Regions from separate parts of the Yersinia hibernica genome, predicted to be linked through region 2. Evidence: predicted binding sites of a transcription regulator. Region 2 holds the regulator's gene; each other region holds the start of a gene.

Region 1 (8,159 bases), 1.3 Mb from region 2:
CTTCCGCCGCCATACCGCGCACGGTTGGCCAGATGACCTGGTCCATGACGCGCTGATGAACTTCATCAGTCACCACTGGTGCCGGGGAATAAGCCCCCATGCCGCCAGTATTCGGGCCGCTATCACCATCACCAACACGTTTATGGTCTTGGCTGGTGGCCATCGGCAACACGTTTTTGCCGTCAACCATGACAATAAAACTGGCTTCTTCACCCTCTAAGAACTCTTCCACCACGATACGATGGCCAGCATCACCAAATGCATTGCCCGCCAACATGTCATGCACCGCAGTTTCCGCCTCTTCCAGTGTCATGGCGACAATCACGCCTTTACCGGCAGCCAAACCATCGGCCTTAATCACTATTGGCGCGCCAATCTTGCGAACATAGGCTAAAGCCGGTGCTACCTCGGTAAAGTTTTGGTAAAACGCGGTGGGAATATGGTGGCGAGCCAAGAAATCCTTGGTGAAAGCCTTGGACCCCTCTAATTGCGCTGCCGCTTGCGTCGGACCAAAGATGGTCAGGCCAGCCGCGCGAAAAGCATCAACCACACCGATAACCAGCGGTGCTTCTGGGCCAACGATGGTTAAGCCGATATCGTGGCTCTGCGCAAAAGCCAGCAAACCCGCGACATCGGTGGCGGCGATATCCACATTCTCGAGGGTTGGCTCCAGCGCCGTACCAGCATTACCTGGCGCGACATAAATTTTATCCGCTAAAGGTGACTGCGCAGCTTTCCAGCCCAGCGCATGCTCACGCCCGCCATTACCAATAATTAAAATATTCATTTGAATGACTCCGTTAAGCGGTTTAATTAATGACGGAAATGGCGCATGTCGGTGAAGATCATAGCAATACCGTGTTCATCCGCGGCAGCAATAACTTCATCATCACGAATTGAGCCGCCCGGCTGGATGACGCAAGTGATGCCCACGGCTGCCGCAGCATCAATACCATCGCGGAACGGGAAGAAAGCATCAGAGGCCATGGCGGAACCCGCCACCTGCAAACCTTCGTCGGCCGCTTTGATGCCCGCTATTTTAGCGGAATACACGCGGCTCATTTGGCCTGCGCCTATGCCGATAGTCATATTGTCGCGCGCATAAACAATGGCGTTGGATTTAACGAACTTAGCCACTTTCCAGCAGAACAGCGCATCGCGCAGTTCTTGCTCGGTGGGCTGGCGTTTGGATACCACGCGCAGGTCTGCGGCGATCACCATACCCAAATCGCGGTCTTGCACCAACAAACCGCCATTAACGCGCTTGAAGTCCAGACCGGCAGTGCGGGCTTGCCACTGGCCACAAGTCAGCACGCGGACATTCTGTTTGGCGGCTAGCAGCGCCAGGGCTTCAGCACTGACTGAGGGGGCAATAATCACTTCAACAAACTGGCGGCTGATAATGGCACTGGCGGTTGCGGCATCCAGCTCACGGTTAAAGGCGATAATGCCGCCGAAAGCTGATGTTGGGTCCGTTTTATAGGCTTTGTCATAAGCCGCCAGTAGGGAATCAGCAATCGCCACGCCGCATGGGTTGGCATGCTTGACAATCACACACGCGGGTTCGCTAAATTCTTTTACACACTCAAGTGCCGCATCGGTATCGGCAATGTTGTTATAGGACAGTGCCTTGCCCTGCAATTGTTGTGCAGTGGCCACGGAGGCTTCTTTCACATCTTCTTCTATATAGAAGGCGGCATGCTGGTGGCTGTTTTCACCGTAGCGCATATCTTGCTTCTTAATATAGTTAAGATTCAGAGTGCGGGGGAAGCGGCCTGAAGGTTGTTCAGTGTCACCATAATAAGGTGGCACCAGCGCGCCGAAGTAGTTGGCAATCATGCTGTCATAAGCGGCGGTGTGTTCGAAAGCTTTAATCGCCAGGTCGAAACGGGTGGGATAAGTCAGTGAGCCGTCATTCTCATCAAGCTCGGCAATAATGGCCGGATAATCACGGCTCTTAACCACAATGGCAACATCTTTATGGTTCTTGGCGGCGGAGCGCACCATGGTTGGGCCACCGATATCGATATTCTCAACCGCATCTTCCAGTGAACAATCAGGGCGGGCTACCGTCTGAGCGAATGGATATAAGTTCACGACCACAATATCAATTGGCTGAATGTCATGTTGGGCCATGATGCCGTCATCCTGACCGCGGCGGCCTAAAATGCCGCCATGCACTTTGGGATGCAAAGTCTTAACGCGGCCGTCCATCATTTCCGGAAAACCGGTGTAGTCTGAAACTTCCGTGACTGGCAAACCAGCATCAGCCAGCAGACGGGCAGTCCCACCCGTGGAAAGTAACTCGATACCACGTTGTGAAAGTGCAGTGGCGAATTCGATGATCCCGGCTTTATCAGAGACACTGAGTAGGGCGCGGCGGATTGGGCGGCGTTGTTGCATGGTTTTATCCCTTGGCTTTGGAGTCGCAGTTGTTCTTCACAATCAATTAATAGAGCGTTACGTGGATCTCTTCTATCTATATAGCGCTATAAAGAGAAGAACAGATTCAGATAACGTCCCAACTTTGCCAATGAGGTTACGTTTTTCAACGCGGGGAATTGTAGCGAAAACGATTGCGCGATGCTCGTCAATTTTGAGATCAGATTTAATCTGTGGATAAGTTTGTGTACAACCGGGTATAAGGCGGGGTTTTGCTGTGGAATGCAGCAAACAGTCATTTTTATTGAAATTAGCGGTTGCGGGCGGCGGAGAACTCCCTATAATGCGCATCCATCGAGACGGCACACAACGAATCAAGTAGTTAAGTGACCGGCAAAGAGAACAGAGAAATTCAACGAAATTAGTAGTTGACTCTGAATGAGGAAAGCGTAATATGCGCACCTCGCGTTACCAACCACGGGTTGCTAACGCACTGCTCTTTAACAATTTATCAGACAATCTGTGTGGGCACTCGCAAGACGATATCAAAGCCTGTTTCGGCAGGCAGAAATAATCAAAGTCTTGAAGAGTGACCAAAGCAGTACACATTTGAACTTCGGTTCGAATGCATATTTGCAGAAAGTAATCTTTGAGCATCGCCATTTCGATGGCAAATCAAACAAATCTTAAATTGAAGAGTTTGATCATGGCTCAGATTGAACGCTGGCGGCAGGCCTAACACATGCAAGTCGAGCGGCAGCGGGAAGTAGCTTGCTACTTTGCCGGCGAGCGGCGGACGGGTGAGTAATGTCTGGGAAACTGCCTGATGGAGGGGGATAACTACTGGAAACGGTAGCTAATACCGCATGACGTCTTCGGACCAAAGTGGGGGACCTTCGGGCCTCACGCCATCGGATGTGCCCAGATGGGATTAGCTAGTAGGTGGGGTAACGGCTCACCTAGGCGACGATCCCTAGCTGGTCTGAGAGGATGACCAGCCACACTGGAACTGAGACACGGTCCAGACTCCTACGGGAGGCAGCAGTGGGGAATATTGCACAATGGGCGCAAGCCTGATGCAGCCATGCCGCGTGTGTGAAGAAGGCCTTCGGGTTGTAAAGCACTTTCAGCGAGGAGGAAGGCATAAAGGTTAATAACCTTTGTGATTGACGTTACTCGCAGAAGAAGCACCGGCTAACTCCGTGCCAGCAGCCGCGGTAATACGGAGGGTGCAAGCGTTAATCGGAATTACTGGGCGTAAAGCGCACGCAGGCGGTTTGTTAAGTCAGATGTGAAATCCCCGCGCTTAACGTGGGAACTGCATTTGAAACTGGCAAGCTAGAGTCTTGTAGAGGGGGGTAGAATTCCAGGTGTAGCGGTGAAATGCGTAGAGATCTGGAGGAATACCGGTGGCGAAGGCGGCCCCCTGGACAAAGACTGACGCTCAGGTGCGAAAGCGTGGGGAGCAAACAGGATTAGATACCCTGGTAGTCCACGCTGTAAACGATGTCGACTTGGAGGTTGTGCCCTTGAGGCGTGGCTTCCGGAGCTAACGCGTTAAGTCGACCGCCTGGGGAGTACGGCCGCAAGGTTAAAACTCAAATGAATTGACGGGGGCCCGCACAAGCGGTGGAGCATGTGGTTTAATTCGATGCAACGCGAAGAACCTTACCTACTCTTGACATCCACAGAACTTAGCAGAGATGCTTCGGTGCCTTCGGGAACTGTGAGACAGGTGCTGCATGGCTGTCGTCAGCTCGTGTTGTGAAATGTTGGGTTAAGTCCCGCAACGAGCGCAACCCTTATCCTTTGTTGCCAGCACGTAATGGTGGGAACTCAAAGGAGACTGCCGGTGATAAACCGGAGGAAGGTGGGGATGACGTCAAGTCATCATGGCCCTTACGAGTAGGGCTACACACGTGCTACAATGGCAGATACAAAGTGAAGCGAACTCGCGAGAGCAAGCGGACCACATAAAGTCTGTCGTAGTCCGGATTGGAGTCTGCAACTCGACTCCATGAAGTCGGAATCGCTAGTAATCGTAGATCAGAATGCTACGGTGAATACGTTCCCGGGCCTTGTACACACCGCCCGTCACACCATGGGAGTGGGTTGCAAAAGAAGTAGGTAGCTTAACCTTCGGGAGGGCGCTTACCACTTTGTGATTCATGACTGGGGTGAAGTCGTAACAAGGTAACCGTAGGGGAACCTGCGGTTGGATCACCTCCTTACCTAAAGATACGCATTGCGCAGTGTCCACACAGATTGTCTGATAGAAAGTAAACGAGCAAGAGCACCTGTTGATGTTGTGAGTATTGACTCACAATGACACAAGAAACGATTAAGATTTTATCATTTAGTCGGAATTTCCTGTGTCCCCATCGTCTAGAGGCCTAGGACACTGCCCTTTCACGGCTGTAACAGGGGTTCGAATCCCCTTGGGGACGCCACTCCGATAATGTGTGAAAGACATTATCAACCGGTTCTTTATGAACTGAAAATAACTTAAAGATGACTTTAACAAGTCGTGTTTAAGATATTGCTCTTTAACAATCTGGAACAAGCTGAAAATTGAAACATGACAGCTGAAACTTATCTCTCCGTAGAAGTGCTGAGATAAGGATTAACCTGTCATAGAGTCTCTCAAATAATCGCAATGCGACGATGTCGAAAGACACCTTCGGGTTGTGAGGTTAAGCGACTAAGCGTACACGGTGGATGCCTAGGCAGTCAGAGGCGATGAAGGGCGTGCTAATCTGCGAAAAGCGTCGGTAAGGTGATATGAACCGTTACAACCGACGATACCCGAATGGGGAAACCCAGTGCAATTCGTTGCACTATTGCATGGTGAATACATAGCCATGCAAGGCGAACCGGGGGAACTGAAACATCTAAGTACCCCGAGGAAAAGAAATCAACCGAGATTCCCCCAGTAGCGGCGAGCGAACGGGGAGGAGCCCAGAGTCTGAATCAGTTTGTGTGTTAGTGGAAGCGTCTGGAAAGTCGCACGGTACAGGGTGATAGTCCCGTACACAAAAATACACTTGCTGTGAACTCGATGAGTAGGGCGGGACACGTGACATCCTGTCTGAATATGGGGGGACCATCCTCCAAGGCTAAATACTCCTGACTGACCGATAGTGAACCAGTACCGTGAGGGAAAGGCGAAAAGAACCCCGGCGAGGGGAGTGAAATAGAACCTGAAACCGTGTACGTACAAGCAGTGGGAGCACCTTCGTGGTGTGACTGCGTACCTTTTGTATAATGGGTCAGCGACTTATATTTTGTAGCAAGGTTAACCGAATAGGGGAGCCGTAGGGAAACCGAGTCTTAACTGGGCGTCTAGTTGCAAGGTATAGACCCGAAACCCGGTGATCTAGCCATGGGCAGGTTGAAGGTTGGGTAACACTAACTGGAGGACCGAACCGACTAATGTTGAAAAATTAGCGGATGACTTGTGGCTGGGGGTGAAAGGCCAATCAAACCGGGAGATAGCTGGTTCTCCCCGAAAGCTATTTAGGTAGCGCCTCGTGAACTCATCTTCGGGGGTAGAGCACTGTTTCGGCTAGGGGGCCATCCCGGCTTACCAAACCGATGCAAACTCCGAATACCGAAGAATGTTATCACGGGAGACACACGGCGGGTGCTAACGTCCGTCGTGAAGAGGGAAACAACCCAGACCGCCAGCTAAGGTCCCAAAGTCATGGTTAAGTGGGAAACGATGTGGGAAGGCATAGACAGCCAGGATGTTGGCTTAGAAGCAGCCATCATTTAAAGAAAGCGTAATAGCTCACTGGTCGAGTCGGCCTGCGCGGAAGATGTAACGGGGCTAAACCATGCACCGAAGCTGCGGCAGCGACGCTTAGGCGTTGTTGGGTAGGGGAGCGTTCTGTAAGCCGTTGAAGGTGAACTGTGAGGTTTGCTGGAGGTATCAGAAGTGCGAATGCTGACATAAGTAACGATAATGCGGGTGAAAAGCCCGCACGCCGGAAGACCAAGGGTTCCTGTCCAACGTTAATCGGGGCAGGGTGAGTCGACCCCTAAGGCGAGGCTGAAAAGCGTAGTCGATGGGAAACAGGTTAATATTCCTGTACTTGGTGTTACTGCGAAGGGGGGACGGAGAAGGCTAGGCTAGCCGGGCGACGGTTGTCCCGGTTTAAGCATGTAGGCGGAGTGACTTGGTAAATCCGGTTGCTTATCAACGCTGAGGTGTGATGACGAGCCACTACGGTGGTGAAGTAGTTGATGCCAAGCTTCCAGGAAAAGCCTCTAAGCATCAGGTAACATTAAATCGTACCCCAAACCGACACAGGTGGTCAGGTAGAGAATACTCAGGCGCTTGAGAGAACTCGGGTGAAGGAACTAGGCAAAATGGTGCCGTAACTTCGGGAGAAGGCACGCTGGCATTAGGTAAAGAGACTTGCTCTCGGCGCCGAAGCCAGTCGAAGATACCAGCTGGCTGCAACTGTTTAATAAAAACACAGCACTGTGCAAACACGAAAGTGGACGTATACGGTGTGACGCCTGCCCGGTGCTGGAAGGTTAATTGATGGGGTCAGCCGCAAGGCGAAGCTCTTGATCGAAGCCCCAGTAAACGGCGGCCGTAACTATAACGGTCCTAAGGTAGCGAAATTCCTTGTCGGGTAAGTTCCGACCTGCACGAATGGCGTAATGATGGCCAGGCTGTCTCCACCCGAGACTCAGTGAAATTGAACTCGCTGTGAAGATGCAGTGTACCCGCGGCAAGACGGAAAGACCCCGTGAACCTTTACTATAGCTTGACACTGAACATTGAGCCTTGATGTGTAGGATAGGTGGGAGGCATCGAAGCGTGGACGCCAGTCTGCGTGGAGCCAACCTTGAAATACCACCCTTTAATGTTTGATGTTCTAACTCGGCCCCATAATCTGGGGTGAGGACAGTGTCTGGTGGGTAGTTTGACTGGGGCGGTCTCCTCCCAAAGAGTAACGGAGGAGCACGAAGGTTAGCTAATCACGGTCGGACATCGTGAGGTTAGTGCAAAGGCATAAGCTAGCTTGACTGCGAGAGTGACGGCTCGAGCAGGTACGAAAGTAGGTCTTAGTGATCCGGTGGTTCTGAATGGAAGGGCCATCGCTCAACGGATAAAAGGTACTCCGGGGATAACAGGCTGATACCGCCCAAGAGTTCATATCGACGGCGGTGTTTGGCACCTCGATGTCGGCTCATCACATCCTGGGGCTGAAGTAGGTCCCAAGGGTATGGCTGTTCGCCATTTAAAGTGGTACGCGAGCTGGGTTTAGAACGTCGTGAGACAGTTCGGTCCCTATCTGCCGTGGGCGTTGGAAGATTGAGAGGGGCTGCTCCTAGTACGAGAGGACCGGAGTGGACGAATCACTGGTGTTCGGGTTGTCATGCCAATGGCATTGCCCGGTAGCTAAATTCGGAAGAGATAACCGCTGAAAGCATCTAAGCGGGAAACTTGCCTCGAGATGAGTCTTCCCTGGGGCTTTAAGCCCCCTGAAGGAACGTTAAAGACTATGACGTTGATAGGCTGGGTGTGTAAGTGCAGCGATGCATTGAGCTAACCAGTACTAATGATCCGTGAGGCTTAACCTTACAACACCGAAGGTGTTTTAGAGAGAATTTGATTTTCAGCGATGTTTACAGATTGGATTAACTGGCTGCGTGATGATTATCATGGAGCGGGTTGATTAAAACAGAATTTGCCTGGCGGCCATAGCGCGGTGGGACCACCTGAACCCATGCCGAACTCAGAAGTGAAACGCCGTAGCGCC
Region 2 (8,159 bases):
AGTTTAGTGATGAAATTGGCGGTCATCTTATGTCCGGTCACATTATTTGTACTGCTGAAATAGCCAAAATATACACATCAGAGAATAACCGCCAGATCTGGTTCCGGATGCCAAATGTTGATTTGATGAAATATGTATTACACAAAGGTTTTATCGGTATTGATGGTATCAGCCTGACCATCGGTGAAGTGGTGGGCAACCGTTTTTGCGTACATTTGATTCCAGAAACACTGGCGCGAACCACCTTGGGGAAAAAGCGTCTGGGGCATCGGGTAAATATCGAAATAGACCCACAAACGCAGGCGGTGGTGGATACCGTTGAGCGCGTCTTGGCGCAACGCGATATTGCTCAAGCAGCAGTGGCTGCTGAAAAAGCGGTGCGGGAATAGAATAATAAAAAGCAGGGGGATATTCCTCCTGCTTTTAATATATTGAGTTTTAACAGATTAACGCGGAACGCGAATTCCACCTTCGACGCCATTTGGGCTGAATAATACTTGCCACAACTGTATATCTCTGGCGCGAAATGCGCCTGCACAGGCATTCAGATAATAGCTAAACATCCGCTCAAATCGCGGCGAGTAATTCTCAGCTAAAGTCGGCCATGCGGCTTGGAAACGTTCGTACCATGCCATCAGTGTTCGGTCATAATCAGCGCCAAAATTATGCCAGTCTTCCATAATGAAATAAGGTTCGCTGGCTTGAGCAATATGTTTCACCGAGGGCAGACAACCATTAGGGAAAATATATTTATCAATCCATGGGTCAACACTCAAATCAGTGCGATTCGCCCCGATGGTATGTAACAAGAATAATCCGTCGGGCTTCAAATTGCGGTTAACCACATCGAAATAGGTGCGATAGTTTTTAGGCCCGACATGTTCGAACATGCCGACTGAGACAATACGATCAAATTGCTCATTTAGATCTCGGTAATCCTGCAATAGAATCGTAACATCCAAGCCTTCACAACGTTTTTGCGCTAATTTTTGCTGTTCAGCTGAAATTGTCACACCGGTGACAGACACCCCGAAATGGCGGGCGGCATAAGCGGCAAGGCCACCCCAGCCACAACCAATATCGAGTAACTTCATACCCGGCGCTAATTGCAGTTTCTCACAGATCATCTGCAATTTGTTTATCTGAGCTTGCTCCAGTGTGGTCGCGTCTTTCCAATAAGCGCAAGAATATTGCATATTCGGGTCAAGTATGAGGCTGAACAGATCATTACCCAGGTCGTAATGTTCTTTACCGACAATCCAGGCTCTTTTCTTGGACTGCAAATTGATAAGGCGGGCCGCGCCAATGCGTAAAGTATCTTTGAGATGGTGGGGCAGTTGATTCTCTAAGCCAGCTCTGAGAACCCGTTGGAAGAAAATATCCAGCCGGTCACATTCCCACCAGCCATCCATATAACTTTCACCTAATGCCAAAGATCCTTCTTGTAATACCCGCTTAAAGAAGTCTGGGTTATTAACTCTAATGTCGAAGGGGCGTGAGCCATTGACTTCAATATCAGCCCGGTTCAGCATTTCTTGAACAATGCGAAACCACGGGTTTTCTTGAATACTCTGGTCTTCTATACAGGATGAACTCATAGCTTCTCCATCACTTTCTTCTGACTTATGACCCGCGTAACTAAATGACACACGCGAATACATACCAATAAAGTTGGTGTCTGGTATCCATTACGGATATACCCTTTGTACTTGACGTCGCAGTGGTGTTTGCGGCTCTCATTCAGAGTGCCAATCTAAGCGCTGAGCAACATGGGTTTAACCCATCTGTCATTCGCTTACTGCCTGGCTGCAACCTCAATAACGTTGAGTAAAAGAGGAAGATTAAGAAGATACCCTAATTACGCTTGGGTTTAGGGTGACTCATCCATAAGTGTAAATGTGACGCAATCCACGCATCCAGAAAGTGCTTAAGATAATGCTTTTTTTTAATGGTATTCTAATCGGTTAAATCGAGTATAGGCTTGCCGGGATGCTTTCTCAATAATAAATCGTACCCGGCATTGATGCGCCTTAGTGACTATTTCTATTGGGAATTATGACTCCGCGCAATTATAGTCATTATTGTTAGTATGGCTTTTTTCTTTCCTTAACGCGTAGCAATGAATGCCATAACCCAATGCCGCCAAAATGACCGTCGAGAGCATGACGGTCACGGTTGCGAGTAAGGGTTGGCTGATATAGGCCGACACCATCATGCTCGCAATAAAACACAAGCCCAGTTGCAGCGTATTTTGCAGTGCTGCGGCTTTGCCTGTATTCGCTGGAAAGGGCATTAATGCATTTGCCACGATAATAGGGTAGCAGGCACCATTCACAAGCGCCATTAAGCAGAAAGGAATAAGTAGGGTAACCAGTGTTGGTGTGGTCAAGGTGGCTATCAGATAAAGCGCAATCATGCTGATAGCATAACCGCTCAGTAGCCACGGCAGCAGTGTATTACCCTTAATCCGGCTCAGCGCACTGCGGCAACCAAATCCACCCAACAGGAAAGCTAATGTCTGCGGGACATAACTCAAACCAATAATATTCGGGCTATAGCCCATATCACCTAAAATAAACGGTGATCCTGTTAGCCAGGCGAAAAATCCTGCGCTGCAGGCCGCGAACATCATCACGTTGCCGCTAAACGCCGGGAATTTCAGCAATTGCCAGAAGCTCATGGCACTTTTGCTTTGGGTCGCAGGGTTTGGCGTGGTTTTTTTCCGTTCTTTCAGCAATGCGGTTGGGATCAGTAATAGCAATGTCGTTATCAATAAAACCACAAAAATTGACCGCCAACTGAAGTGGTTTAATAACCATGCGCCGAGCAATGGGGCCAGCGCAGGGGATAGTGCCACCAACGGCATAATGGTCGCAAATACCCGGTTGGCCTTGCCGTCGCGATAACGGTCTACGACTAATGCTTGCCAACTCACGGCGGCAGAACAGACTCCGATTGCCTGAATAAAGCGCAGGATCAGTAACTGTGTTGCCGTTTCAACCCATAAAATTCCCAGACAACCCAGAGCAAATAAACCCAACCCTGCTAACAACACGGGTTTACGGCCTAATTTGTCCGAGACTGGCCCCCAGATAAGCTGGGCGATAGCAAAACCGGCGAGAAAAATGCTGAGACTGGCACTGATAGAGCCGGCGGAGGTTTGTAACTCTTGTTGCATGGCACCAAAGGCGGGTAAATACATATCGGTCGCCAGGTATCCCAACATGCTTAAACCGGCAAGGTAGAACATGAAACTTGCAGACGTTTTCATTCTTTATTTCTCTTTATCATTTTTTTGCAGGTGATTGACTACTTTTAGCCATTTTATCATTAGGAATTTAGTGCGGGGGGCATTCTAGCCGCAGAGATATTCGGTTGTGAAACGGTAATATTTGCGACATGCTATCAAAAAATTTGATAGTCACTATTGCGTTTCGCTGAGGCAAAAAAACATGTGGTCAGAATATTCATTGGATGTGGTGGATGCGGTCGCTCGCACCGGGAGTTTCAGTGCCGCCGCTCAAGAATTGCACCGGGTGCCGTCCGCGGTCAGTTATACTGTACGACAATTAGAGGAGTGGCTGGCGGTCTCTTTATTTACGCGGCGTCATCGCGACGTAGAATTGACGGAGGCAGGCAGAGTTTTTATCAAAGAAGCCCGCGATGTTATCAAAAAAATGAATGACACACGCCGTCAGTGCCAGCAAGTCGCGAATGGTTGGCGCGGGCAATTAAATATTGTGATTGATAAAATCGTCAAACCACAGCGCAGTCGCCGTTTAGTGCAGGATTTTTATCGTCATTTCCCGGATATCGAATTGCGGGTGCGTTATGAAGTGTTTAACGGCGTCTGGGATGCACTGGTGGATGGGCAAGCTGATATGGCTATTGGGGCAACACGTGCTATCCCGGTGGGTGGGCGGTTTGTGTTTCGTGACATGGGTTTTTTGAGCTGGCATTGTGTGGTCAGTGTCAATCATCCTTTAGCCCAATTAACCGGGCCTATTAATGATGACCAGCTGCGGCCTTATCCCTCTTTGTGCCTGGAGGATACCGCGCGAAATTTACCTAAACGGGATACCTGGACATTGGATAATCAGCAGCGGTTAGTCGCACCGGATTGGGCGACGGGAATAGACTGCTTGTGTGAAGGGTTATGTATCGGAATGGTTCCGGCCCATATGGTGTCACCATTGATTCAACAAGGAAAATTGGCGGCATTAACACTGACAGAGCCCCTGCCGGACAGCCCGTGTTGTTTGACCTGGGAGCAGCATAATCATTCCCCAGCCTTAGCATGGATGCTGGATTATCTGGGTGACAGTGTCACGCTAAATGATGAGTGGCTAAAAGATGATAATGATGGCACGCCGGGAGCGGCAGGATGAGCTGCCGGTAACCTGTGGGGCTACCGGCAGGGGAAGCTTAACGGCGATAATCGCGATAGGGGCCATCAGCAACAGAGCGGCGCTCTATCAGTTTCGGATGGACTTCAATGGTTTGCGGGTCTTCGCGTTTACTGACAATACGGTCGAGTAACATGGCAAAAGCCATTTCACCCAATCTCTCTTTGGGTTGATGAATGGTGGTCAGCGCCGGTGAGAAATAGCGGGCATTGCGCACATTATCATACCCGATCACTGAAATATCTTGTGGCACTCGCAGGCCCAGTTCATCCGCAGCACATATTGCGCCCATTGCCATAATATCGCCACCACAGAACACGGCCGTCGGACGATGTTTTTGTGTCAGAATTTGGTGCATAGCCTTATAACCAGACTCCGGCTCAAAATCGCCTTGCACCACCCACTCATCACGTAATGGAATATTGGCTTCTTCCAGGGCTTTCAAAAAGCCCTGATGGCGGCCCCCCCCGGTATTACGCGATAATTGACCAGGAATAGCGCCAATATCGCGGTGACCGCGCTCGATAAGATAACGACCGGCTAAATAGCCGCCTTCGAAAGCATTATCAATAATCGAGTCGGTAAAATCGCCACGAGCAGTGCCCCAGTCCATCACCACCATAGGGATATTGCGATAATCTTCCAACATTCCCAGTAATTGTTCCGGATATTCAGAACACATCACCAATAATCCATCGACACGTTTTTGTGCCAGCATGGCCAAATAGGCTTTTTGTTTATCCAGATTATTATGTGAGTTACATAAAATGAGGGTGTAACCTTGGCTATAACAGCTATTTTCAACTGCCTCGATCACTTCAGCAAAATAGGGTGCTTCACTGGATGTCGCCAATAAGCCAATGGATTTGGTGTGATTGACTTTCAAGCTACGGGCCACCGCGCTGGGTGAATAATGCAGCTCTTTAATGGCCGCCCACACAGCGGCCTTGGTATTTTCGGCGACGAAACGAGTTTTATTGATAACGTGCGAAACGGTGGTGGTGGACACACCCGCGTGTTTGGCCACATCTTTAATCGTTGCCATAGAAAAAATGACTCCTAAGCTCACCTGTTACAGCAGGTAAGTATTATGTTAATCGTTTGCCTGCATGACTCGAATACCGCTCAGACAGCAACACGATAGTGGGCTGGCGAGCGAAGTCAGATGGTGGTCTGAGCCTATTTATTGGATGTTATTAGTCAGTATGCAGTTATGAACTGCGAATTTTGTCTGATCTGGAGGAAAAGTGGAAGCGCTAATCAATGTTATAAAGTGCGTAATGAGCACAAGATTTTTTTCCCTAACTGTGGGAAAATGATTTGACGCACTCATTGTGTGCCTTTTCCCTACTAAAATTAACCGGCTGAGGAGTTTTTATGGATACCAATCTGAAGATGTCGCTAATTACCACTGTTGGTGCGCTGGCAATGATTATTGTCTTTAGCTTCGTGGCGGTAATGAATTAATTCACCTGCATGCCGGTGATAAGTAGGGCGGTTTACCCGCCCTTAATTATTGCGCCGCGATTAAGCTAAATTCTGCTCAACAAAAGACCAGTTAACCAAAGCCCAGAAGTTCTCCAGGTATTTTGGTCGCGCATTACGATAATCAATATAATAAGCGTGTTCCCATACATCCACCGTCAACAGCGGCTTATCTTGGGTCGTCAGCGGTGTTGCTGCATTTGATGTACTGACAATGGCTAGGGAGCCATCCGCTTTTTTGACCAGCCACGTCCAGCCCGCACCAAAGTTTTTCACTGCGGCATCAGTAAATTGTGCTTTAAATTCAGCGAAAGAACCGAAAGATTGCTGAATGGCAGCGGCAATTTTGCCTGTCGGTTCGCCGCCCCCATTGGGTGACAAACAGTGCCAGTAAAAGGTGTGATTCCAGACTTGGGCCGCATTATTAAAGATGCCACCACTGGAGGTTTTGACTATCTCTTCCAGGGTTTTACCCGCAAATTCGGTATCTTTAATCAGATTATTGAGGTTGACCACATAGGTGTTGTGGTGCTTGCCGTAATGGTATTCCAGCGTTTCAGCAGAAATGTGCGGTTCCAGTGCATTTTGTGCATAAGGTAATGCCGGTAATTCAAAAGACATCGCGCTCTCCTTTCGGGGTTGCTCAGGGTGTTTGCTCCTCAAATTCAATCATTAGCCAGCGCTAAGAAAGGTGAGGGGCGGTTAAAATCGTAATTGTTGTATTTTTGTTGTGGGTATTAATTTTAACAACTTTCGGCAGGAATAACAGGTATAACCACACAGATTAATGGGGAATGGCACCCGATAAGCCTATCGGGTGTGGTGATGCGATTAGCGGATGGTTTTCGGTGTTACGACACGGCGAGCGCCGACATAATGATCTTGCCAATAGTCATTATCCATCATGCTAATGCGAATTTCTTCACCGGTTCGTGGGGACTGAATAAACTTTCCGTTGCCTAAATAAACCCCAACATGGTCAGCAACACCACGGTTGGCAATATTGAAGAACACTAAATCACCACTTTCTAATTCAGCGCGTTTCACCGGTGCTGCATCACGTAAATGATACATTTCATTAGCGGTACGTGGCATTTTTATCCTGATGACATCTTTATAGGCATAATAAATCAGCCCGCTGCAATCAAAACCGGTATTAGGGGAGCTACCGCCCCAGCGATAAGGTTTACCGACTTGCTTCATCAGTTTACTCATTGCAGTCTGTTTGGCGTGTTGGTAGCGTTTTTTATGAGCAGGGCTGAGCTTTATTTTATTATTTAGCGCTAATTCAGTATTGGCTTTACCTTGAGCTTTATTTCGCTGGCGACCATAAGCGACTTTTTCTTTTTTGCTAACGGAGGCTTTTTTATTGGCGGTAGTTTTAATATGAGATGCTTTATTCGCCATTGCTTTATTGCTATTTAATTTCTTATTGGTGGGTTTACTGACCGCTTGTGCTTTCTTCTTTATGGTTTTACTGGCAGTGGCGGCGGTTGTTTTATTTGTGATGTTTTTACTGGTGGCTTTATTGTTATCAACTTTAGTTTTTTTGATATTTTTATCAGCTTTGCGTTTTTTACGCTCATCAGCGCTGGCTTGACTGATTTGACCTTTCTTTTGCTCAGCCGAGACGTGAGCCTGCGGTGACGCGTGCGCGAGGTTTAGAAATAACTGGGTAAACAGCAGCACAAACAGCGTAAGTATTAAACGCATAATAACGCTACCCACCTTGGCCCTGAAATGAATATGAAGAGTCACAGTATTGCTGAAACTTCGGATATAAAAAAGCAGAGAGCGACAGGATTCTAATCGATATTGTGAGAAAACGTTAATGGCGTCGCAATTGTCGCTTTTTTACACGGCTAACGGCCTTAAATCAACCATACGTCAACGGGTTAGCCACTCGATATTTTTGCCATCCCACAATGAAGATAATAATGAAGTGTGGGGATCAAAAATGTTATTCTAAATGCACATATTTGTAGCTGACAGTATAACCATTTGCTGACAGAGTAAAGCCCCTGCAAAAGATGGCGTTTTATTCCAGTCGTGGCAGTCGCTACAATAGGCCGGACGCAATAATAAAATAGCCCTAATGAATAGGTTCTCAGTATTGTAGCCACAAAATGGCTTGAGGAAGCAAGAAATGACGACGATTGATAAAATTCAGCGCCAGATAGCAGAAAACCCCATCCTGCTTTATATGAAGGGTTCACCTAAGCTGCCAAACTGCGGTTTCTCTGCTCAGGCTGTACAGGCGTTATCCGC
Region 3 (8,159 bases), 1.1 Mb from region 2:
TGGGGATCCTGGCTGGCCTTGATGATGGCAGCAGTGGTGAGGTGAGCTTACTCGGCCAATCTTTGACCGCGATGGATGAAGAGGGGCGCGCGTTACTGCGGGCCAAAAATGTCGGTTTTGTGTTCCAATCATTTATGTTGGTGCCGACCCTCAATACGCTGGAAAATGTGCAACTCCCGGCATTGCTCCGCGGTGAAAATGATCGCGACAGTAAAATCCATGCCATTGAGTTATTAAAACAGGTCGGGTTGGAGAAGCGCCTGCAGCATCTGCCGGCCCAACTCTCCGGCGGCGAACAGCAGCGCGTGGCGCTGGCCCGCGCGTTTAGCGGTCGGCCCAAAATATTATTTGCCGATGAGCCCACCGGTAATCTTGACCGGCACACCGGCGACCGTATTGCTGATTTGTTATTCTCCCTTAACCGCGACTATGACACCACGCTGATTCTGGTGACCCATGATGTACAACTGGCTGGCCGGTGCCAGCGTCGGCTGCGGCTACAAGACGGTAAATTGTGGGAGGAAGCATGATTTGGCGCTGGTTTTGGCGTGAATGGCGCTCCCCCTCACTGCTGATTGTCTGGCTGGCATTAACCCTGGCGGTGGCGTGTGTCTTGGCGCTGGGCAGCATTAGTGACCGGATGGAGCAAGGACTTAGTCAGCAAAGTCGTGATTTTTTAGCCGGTGATCGGGTGCTAAGAACTTCCCATCCCGCCCCTGAGGGGTGGTTATTGGAAGCGCAGCAGCAGGGGCTGTCTGTCAGCCGCCAGCTGTCATTTATGACGATGACCTATGCCGGTGACCGCCCGCAACTGGCCGATGTGAAAGCCACGGACTTAGCTTATCCGCTGTATGGCAAGCTGGAAACCTTACCGGCCGAGGCCAAACTGGAACCGGGAACTGCGCTGGTGGCCCCGCGATTGCTGGCGCTGCTTGGGGTTAATGTCGGCGATAGCTTGGAAGTCGGTGATACTTCACTGAAAATCATTGGTGAAGTGCTTCAAGAGCCTGATTCCGGTTTTAACCCATTCCAGACTGCGCCGCGTGTTTTAATCAACCTGGCGGATGTCGAAAAAACCGGTGCAATCCAGCCGGGTAGCCGCTTGAGCTACCGCTATATGTTTGCAGGCTCGCCGGAAGCTATCACTCAATTTAGTGATTGGCTGGCCCCGCAATTGAAGCCAGACCAGCGCTGGTATGGCCTGCAAGAATCCGGCGGCGCGCTGGGGAAATCGCTACAACGTGCGCAGCAATTCTTGTTGCTATCGGCGTTATTGACCTTATTGCTATCAATTGCCGCGGTTGCCGTGGCGATGGGGCATTATTGCCGCAGCCGCTATGATTTAGTGGCGGTGCTGAAAACATTGGGGGCCGGGCGCAGTGCTTTACGGCGGTTGATCATCGGCCAATGGCTCTCTGTTTTGGTGCTGGCGGGCCTGTGTGGCAGCGTCATTGGGCTATTGTTCGAGAAAATCTTAATCCGCTTGTTGTCCCCGGTATTGCCGGCAGCTTTACCGGCTGCGGGTTTATGGCCATGGATATGGTCAATGGGATCGCTGATATTAATTTCGTTGCTGGTGGGAATTCGCCCCTATCGGCAATTGCTGGCGACGCAACCCCTGCGGGTATTGCGCCGTGATGTCAGCGCCAATGTTTGGCCGCTGCGCTATTTTATTCCGGTGATGATTATCATCGTCGTGGGGCTGCTGGCCTTACTGATGGGCGGGAATTCGCTGTTATGGGCGATCCTCGGCGGCATGCTGGTCTTGGCGTTGCTGTTAGGTGTGATTGGCTGGGGCGGATTATTGCTATTACGCCGCCTGACATTTACCCGCTTATCATTGCGCCTGGCTATCAACCGGTTATTGCGCCAACCATGGATGACATTGACTCAACTGGCGGCATTCTCATTGTCATTCATGCTGTTAGCCTTATTATTGGTATTGCGCGGAGATTTACTGGATCGCTGGCAACAACAGTTGCCCGCCGATAGCCCGAATTATTTCTTATTGAATATGACGCCGCAGCAGGTGCCGCAAGTCACGGAGTTCCTGACCCAACATCAGATAATCCCATCGACTTTTTATCCTATCGTCCGGGTTCGCTTGTCTGAAATTAATCAGCAACTGGCGACCGAGCGGATTGCCGAGGATGCCCCCGGTGGTGAAGCGGTTAATCGGGAGCTGAATCTGACCTGGCAGCAAGATTTGCCAGCTCATAACATTCTCACCGCAGGCCAATGGCCGCCCAAAGCAGATGAAGTGTCCATCGAGCAGGGAATTGCTGACCGGCTGGGGATTAAAGTCGGCGATAAACTGACATTCAGTGGCGATACTCAGTCATTTGGTGCCACCGTGAGCAGTGTTCGCCAGGTCGATTGGGAAAGTTTGCGCCCTAATTTTTACTTTATTTTCCCGCCGGGTGCGCTGGATGGCCAGCCACAAACCTGGCTGACCAGTTTCCGCTATCAGGGGGATGGCGCGGTTTTGACGCAATTAAACCGCCAGTTCCCAACCCTCAGTTTGCTGGATATCGGCGCGATGCTAAAACAGGTCGGGCAGGTATTACAGCAGGTTAGCCGGGCACTGGAAGTCATGGTGGTATTGGTGATTATCTGTGGCACGTTACTGTTATTGGCCCAGATACAGGTAGGTATGCGCCAGCGCCGGCAGGAGTTGGTGGTTTATCGCACTCTAGGAGCAAGTAAACGCTTACTGCGCGGCACATTGTGGTGGGAGTTTGCCCTCTTGGGGTTGGTGGCGGGGCTGGCTGCTGCCATGGGTGCAGAAGCCGCCCTTTGGGCATTACAGCGCTTAGTATTTGATTTCCCATGGCAGCTTAACTGGGTAATGTGGTGGCTGTTGCCACTGGCGGCCGCGCTGTTGTTGTCACTGTGCGGTGGCTGGCTAGGGGCCAGATTGCTGCGGGGGCGGGCTTTGTTCCGTCATTACACCGATTAGAGCGGTAACGCGGGCGGAATCAGCGGCCCGCGTATCAATTACAGCTTCTCTTGCGCCCAATGCAGGGCGTTTTGATATTCTGCGGGTAGCAACGGGGCTAATGCGGCCAATGCCGTGCTTAATGCTGCGCCATCGGGGTCATTTAAATTCAAATGGCCCACTTTGCGCCCCTCACGCACCTCTTTTTCGTACCAATGCAGGTGCACCAAGGGCAGGGACAGCCATGCGGTATTCAGCGGCGTACCAATCAGATTGACCATCACCGATGGAGTATTCACCACCGGTGTCGGCAGTGGTAAATCCAAAATAGCGCGCAAATGCAGCTCAAACTGGCTGATGGACGCCCCATTTTGGGTCCAGTGACCACTGTTATGCACCCGGGGGGCCAACTCATTGATAAGCAAATTGTCGCCGACGATAAAACACTCCATCGCCATCACACCAACATAATTCAGCTCATCCATAATGGCTGATAGCATTTTTTCAGCTTGCTGCTGTAATCGATTAGCGGGCAAGCGGCTATCTGGCTGAGGCCGCGCCACACTCATGCGCAGAATGCCATCTTCATGCAGATTATGAGTGAGTGGGTAAAACACTGATTTACCTTGATAACTGCGAGCGCCGACCAATGAAACTTCGCCGGAAAAGTTAATGCCCTGCTCGACAATACAGGCGCCATAAGCATCTGCTGGCAAACTCGCTTGTTCACCGGCGCGTAAACGCCACTGACCACGGCCGTCATACCCCCCCACTCGGCGTTTCACAATCGCCCATTCACCTAGTGTGGTGAAAATTTGCGGCCATTCACTGGCGCTGGCCAGTAATTGCCAGGGCGCGGTGGCCAAATTCAGGCTATCGAGTAACTGTTTTTGAGTCAGGCGGTCAGCCAGACGCGGGAAAATATCGCGGTTAACGAACGCGGTATGGGTGGCGAGCTCGCGCGTTAAGGCGGTTTCTGGCCAGCGCTCAATCTCGGCGGTAATCACGCTGTGCTGATAGGGCACGGCTTCAGGTTCGGCATCTAACCCTACCGGATAAACAGCAATACCCAACGGCTCACCGGCCTGGCGCAGCATGCGGCCCAACTGACCGTTGCCTAATACGCAAACTGGCTTCATGCTTCATCCCTCGGATCAGGATTATCCAGCACTTCATCCGTTTGATTTTTACGCCAATCCGCTAGACGTGCGGCCAATTCAGTATCATGCAGCGCCAGTATTTGGGCGGCCAGTAAGGCGGCATTTGCCGCACCGGCTTTACCGATTGCCAGTGTTCCCACCGGGATTCCGCGCGGCATCTGCACGATGGAATACAGGCTGTCGACACCACTTAAGGCCGCACTTTGCACCGGTACACCCAAGACCGGCACCAGCGTTTTGGCCGCCAGCATGCCCGGCAGGTGAGCAGCACCGCCCGCGCCGGCAATAATGACCTGCAAGCCATTGGTATCGGCTTGCTCGGCAAAACTGAACAGTTTGTCCGGGGTGCGGTGAGCAGAAACGACTTCGACATGGAACGGAACATTGAGCGTGGTGAGCACGTCGGCGGCGAATTGCATGGTGGCCCAGTCACTCTTGGACCCCATTACGATAGCGATTTTAACCCCGGCTGCATAAGCCGAATCGAGGTTGGCTCCCATGGGTGTAAAGCTCCTGTGATTGCGCAAGCGTCGGCCAGAACAACTTTATATGAATTGTCACTGGCGAAGAGGGCGTAGAGCATATCATGAGCTAAAGGCGAGGAAAACGGTTGCGTCGCGGCTTTTGGTGGGTTTTATTGGTTTTTTTGTATGAAGATAATGAAAAAGAGTGGGGTAATTATTGGCTGCAAGTTGATTCAAACGGGAATTTAATCAGCTCGACATGCTCTTGAGTGACTTTGACCATTGAACCCTCGACATGCCAAGCGCCTAAAACAACCCGGTGCGCTGTTGCTTCGGCTAATTTTACATTATGCACCGCAGGGCGATGGGTATGCCCGTGAATCATCCAATTAACATGATTGCGCTCGAAAGTATCAATCACAGCTTGCGGATTGACATCCATAATCAGCTGCGATTTACCGCTATTATTTTGCTGGCTTTGATTGCGCATATAAGCGGCAATGCGCAAGCGAAAGCGCAGCGGTAGCCACAGAAATAATTTTTGGATAATTGGGTTGTGTACCCGGCGGCGAAAATGCTGATAGTCAGCATCATCAGTACATAGGGTATCGCCATGTAAAATAACTATTTTACGGCCATATAACTCGACTACTTTCTCTTCCGGCAGCAAGGTCATGCCGCTTTCAATTGCAAAGCGTTTACCGAGCAGAAAGTCGCGGTTGCCGTGAATGAAATAGCAGGGCACACCCTGTTGTTGCAGGGATTTTAATGCCGCAGCGACTTGCCGATACAGTGGCTCGGGGTCATCATCGCCAATCCAGGACTCGAATAAATCGCCCAGGATATATAACGCATCAGCATGAATAGCATCACGTTGGATAAAATGCAGGAAACCGGCAGTGATTGCCGGTTCCTGAATGCTAAGATGCAAATCAGCAATAAAAAGTGTGCTCATCAAGCTGTCATTACTCGCTGACAGTCACGCTTTTAATGATGACATCCTCTTTAGGTACATCTTGATGCATGCCGCTACGACCGGTAGAAACGTTTTTGATTTTATCAACCACGTCCAAGCCTTCGGTGACTTCAGCAAATACACAGTAACCCCAACCATCTGGGCGTTCTGAGCGGAAGTTCAGGAAGTCGTTGTCAGCAACGTTAATAAAGAACTGAGCAGTGGCAGAGTGTGGATCATTAGTACGCGCCATTGCCAAGGTGCCACGGGTGTTTTTCAGGCCGTTGTTGGCTTCGTTTTTAATCGGGGCGTCAGTTGTTTTTTGGTTCATGCCCGGTTCAAAACCGCCACCTTGGATCATGAAACCATCGATAACACGGTGGAAGATAGTGTTATCATAGAAACCTTTACGGCAGTAGTTCAGGAAGTTTTCAACGGTAACTGGCGCTTTATCCGCGAAGGTCTTGATGACGATATCGCCGTGATTAGTATGAAAAGTGACCATAATAATATTCCTGCTAGTGTAATAAGTGTATTCACAAATGAGTCGTAACTCTTTAGACGGCTCTTATATCATATCTGCGAGATTGAGTCAGCACTCGAAACGCCGCCTTTATAGGCGAAAAAGTGCAGTATCGGGGCTGATTTACCGCATCATCTGATGATATCCTATTTAACCATGCGTACTGCAAAAACAAAAAACCACGGAATGTCCCGATGCTAAAGATTTTTAATACACTGAGTCGCCAAAAAGAGGAATTCAAGCCTATTCATGCCGGTAAAATAGGTATGTATGTATGCGGGATCACTATTTATGACCTGTGTCACATTGGGCATGGGCGTACTTTTGTCGCTTTCGACGTCGTTGCGCGTTATTTGCGCTATTTAGGTTACTCACTGACGTATGTCCGTAACGTCACTGATGTTGATGATAAAATCATCAAACGCGCAATTGAAAACAATGAAACTTGTGAGCAGTTGACCACGCGGATGTTGGCTGAAATGCACAAAGATTTTGATGCACTGAATTTGGAACGTCCAGATTTAGAGCCGCGCGCCACCCATCACATCCCGGAAATTATTGAACTAACAGAAAGACTTATCGCCCGCAACCATGCTTATGTGGCCTCTAATGGCGATGTTATGTTCTCCGTTGAAAGTGACCCGGATTACGGCCTGTTGTCGCGGCAGGATTTGGATCAGTTGCAGGCGGGAGCTCGCGTTGAAGTCGCTGATGTTAAACGCAATCCAATGGATTTTGTGTTGTGGAAAATGTCCAAGCCCGGTGAACCTAGCTGGGAATCACCTTGGGGGCCAGGCCGCCCAGGCTGGCATATTGAATGTTCCGCAATGAATAGTAAGCAGTTAGGAGCGCATTTTGATATTCACGGCGGTGGCTCTGATTTGATGTTCCCCCACCATGAAAATGAAATCGCGCAGTCAACCTGCGCCCATGATGGCCCCTATGTAAATTACTGGATGCACTCTGGTATGGTGATGATTGACAAAGAAAAAATGTCGAAATCACTGAATAACTTCTTCACTATTCGCGATGTATTGGCATATTACGATGCTGAAACTGTGCGCTATTTCTTGATGTCCGGCCACTATCGCAGCCAGTTGAACTACAGCGAAGAAAACCTCAAGCAAGCGCGTGCTTCATTAGAACGTTTATACACGGCATTACGCGGCACGGATGCGAATGCAACCCCTGCAGGTGGTGCGGAGTTTGAAACGCGTTTCCGGGCGGCAATGGATGATGATTTCAATACCCCCGAAGCCTATTCTGTGCTGTTTGATATCGCCCGTGAAGTGAACCGCTTAAAAACTGAAGATATCGCTGCGGCGAATGGTTTGGCGGCAGAGTTGCGGCGATTGGCTCATGTGCTGGGCTTATTGGAGCAGAGCCCGGAGCTGTTTTTACAAAGTGGTGCGCACACTGACGATGACGAAGTGGCAAAAATTGAAGCTCTGATTAAACAGCGCAATGATGCCCGTAGCAGTAAAGATTGGGCGCTGGCAGATTCGGCTCGTGATCAATTGAATGAGCTGGGTATTGTGCTGGAGGATGGCCCGCAAGGGACGACATGGCGCCGTAAATAAGCATTGTTGCCCCCGCTGGACACGCACATCTGGCGGATAGAATCGAAAAAAATTGCGGTGCTGGCATTGACCAGTGACCGCAATTTTTTTGCCCATACTTTATGCTGCCAGCTGGGGAGATAGACTTCAGGCTTTAACCTGCACCTTCATACCTTGAAACTCAACAACTTGGTCAGCCAGGATTTTGCAGCGCTTACGTGTTTCTACATTCCCGTCGACTTTTACCTGCCCATCAGCGATGGCGGCTTTTGCTGAGGCACCGCTGTCATTCCAGCCCTGCAACTTTAATAAGTCACACAACTCGACGTGCGGGTGTTTTTCTAAATGAAAAATGTCCATTACTGTCCTTTCACTCTATTTTCGTTGATATCGTGATATTCCTCGCAGGCTTGCAAGGTATTTTGTATCAATGTCGCAACGGTCATCGGCCCAACGCCACCGGGAACCGGCGTAATCCAACCCGCACGCTGGGCGGCGGCATCAAATTCTACATCACCGACTACTTTACCACTTTCCAGGCGGTTAATGCCCACATCAAT

Evidence for each region. Region 2 encodes PurR, which represses purine synthesis genes. Its sites were predicted from a motif close to CANGCAAACGTTTGCNTG; they were not measured.
Region 1: purH (bifunctional phosphoribosylaminoimidazolecarboxamide formyltransferase/IMP cyclohydrolase) is a predicted target of PurR. The motif match lies at 2,566-2,583, and genes of this name have one in related genera.
Region 3: purE (5-(carboxyamino)imidazole ribonucleotide mutase) is a predicted target of PurR. The motif match lies at 4,698-4,715, and genes of this name have one in related genera.

The regions. Positions count from the first base shown of each region.
Region 1 is NZ_CP032487.1:344,325-352,483, forward strand. Features, by position in the region: gene purD (phosphoribosylamine--glycine ligase) at 1-787, opposite strand, end outside; gene purH (bifunctional phosphoribosylaminoimidazolecarboxamide formyltransferase/IMP cyclohydrolase) at 814-2,403, opposite strand; rRNA gene D5F51_RS01645 (16S ribosomal RNA) at 3,071-4,613, shown strand; tRNA gene D5F51_RS01650 (tRNA-Glu) at 4,757-4,832, shown strand; rRNA gene D5F51_RS01655 (23S ribosomal RNA) at 5,074-7,980, shown strand; rRNA gene rrf (5S ribosomal RNA) at 8,091-8,159, shown strand, end outside.
Region 2 is NZ_CP032487.1:1,692,758-1,700,916, forward strand. Features, by position in the region: gene D5F51_RS08000 (riboflavin synthase subunit alpha) at 1-389, shown strand, start outside; gene cfa (cyclopropane fatty acyl phospholipid synthase) at 447-1,598, opposite strand; gene punC (purine nucleoside transporter PunC) at 2,054-3,271, opposite strand; gene punR (DNA-binding transcriptional activator PunR) at 3,453-4,388, shown strand; gene purR (HTH-type transcriptional repressor PurR) at 4,426-5,451, opposite strand; gene cydH (cytochrome bd-I oxidase subunit CydH) at 5,784-5,873, shown strand; gene sodB (superoxide dismutase [Fe]) at 5,934-6,512, opposite strand; gene D5F51_RS08035 (C40 family peptidase) at 6,723-7,604, opposite strand; gene D5F51_RS08040 (Grx4 family monothiol glutaredoxin) at 8,038-8,159, shown strand, end outside.
Region 3 is NZ_CP032487.1:2,811,180-2,819,338, reverse strand. Features, by position in the region: gene ybbA (putative ABC transporter ATP-binding protein YbbA) at 1-530, shown strand, start outside; gene ybbP (putative ABC transporter permease subunit YbbP) at 527-2,959, shown strand; gene purK (5-(carboxyamino)imidazole ribonucleotide synthase) at 2,998-4,077, opposite strand; gene purE (5-(carboxyamino)imidazole ribonucleotide mutase) at 4,074-4,598, opposite strand; gene D5F51_RS13365 (UDP-2,3-diacylglucosamine diphosphatase) at 4,777-5,517, opposite strand; gene ppiB (peptidylprolyl isomerase B) at 5,528-6,022, opposite strand; gene cysS (cysteine--tRNA ligase) at 6,235-7,620, shown strand; gene ybcJ (ribosome-associated protein YbcJ) at 7,747-7,959, opposite strand; gene folD (bifunctional methylenetetrahydrofolate dehydrogenase/methenyltetrahydrofolate cyclohydrolase FolD) at 7,959-8,159, opposite strand, start outside.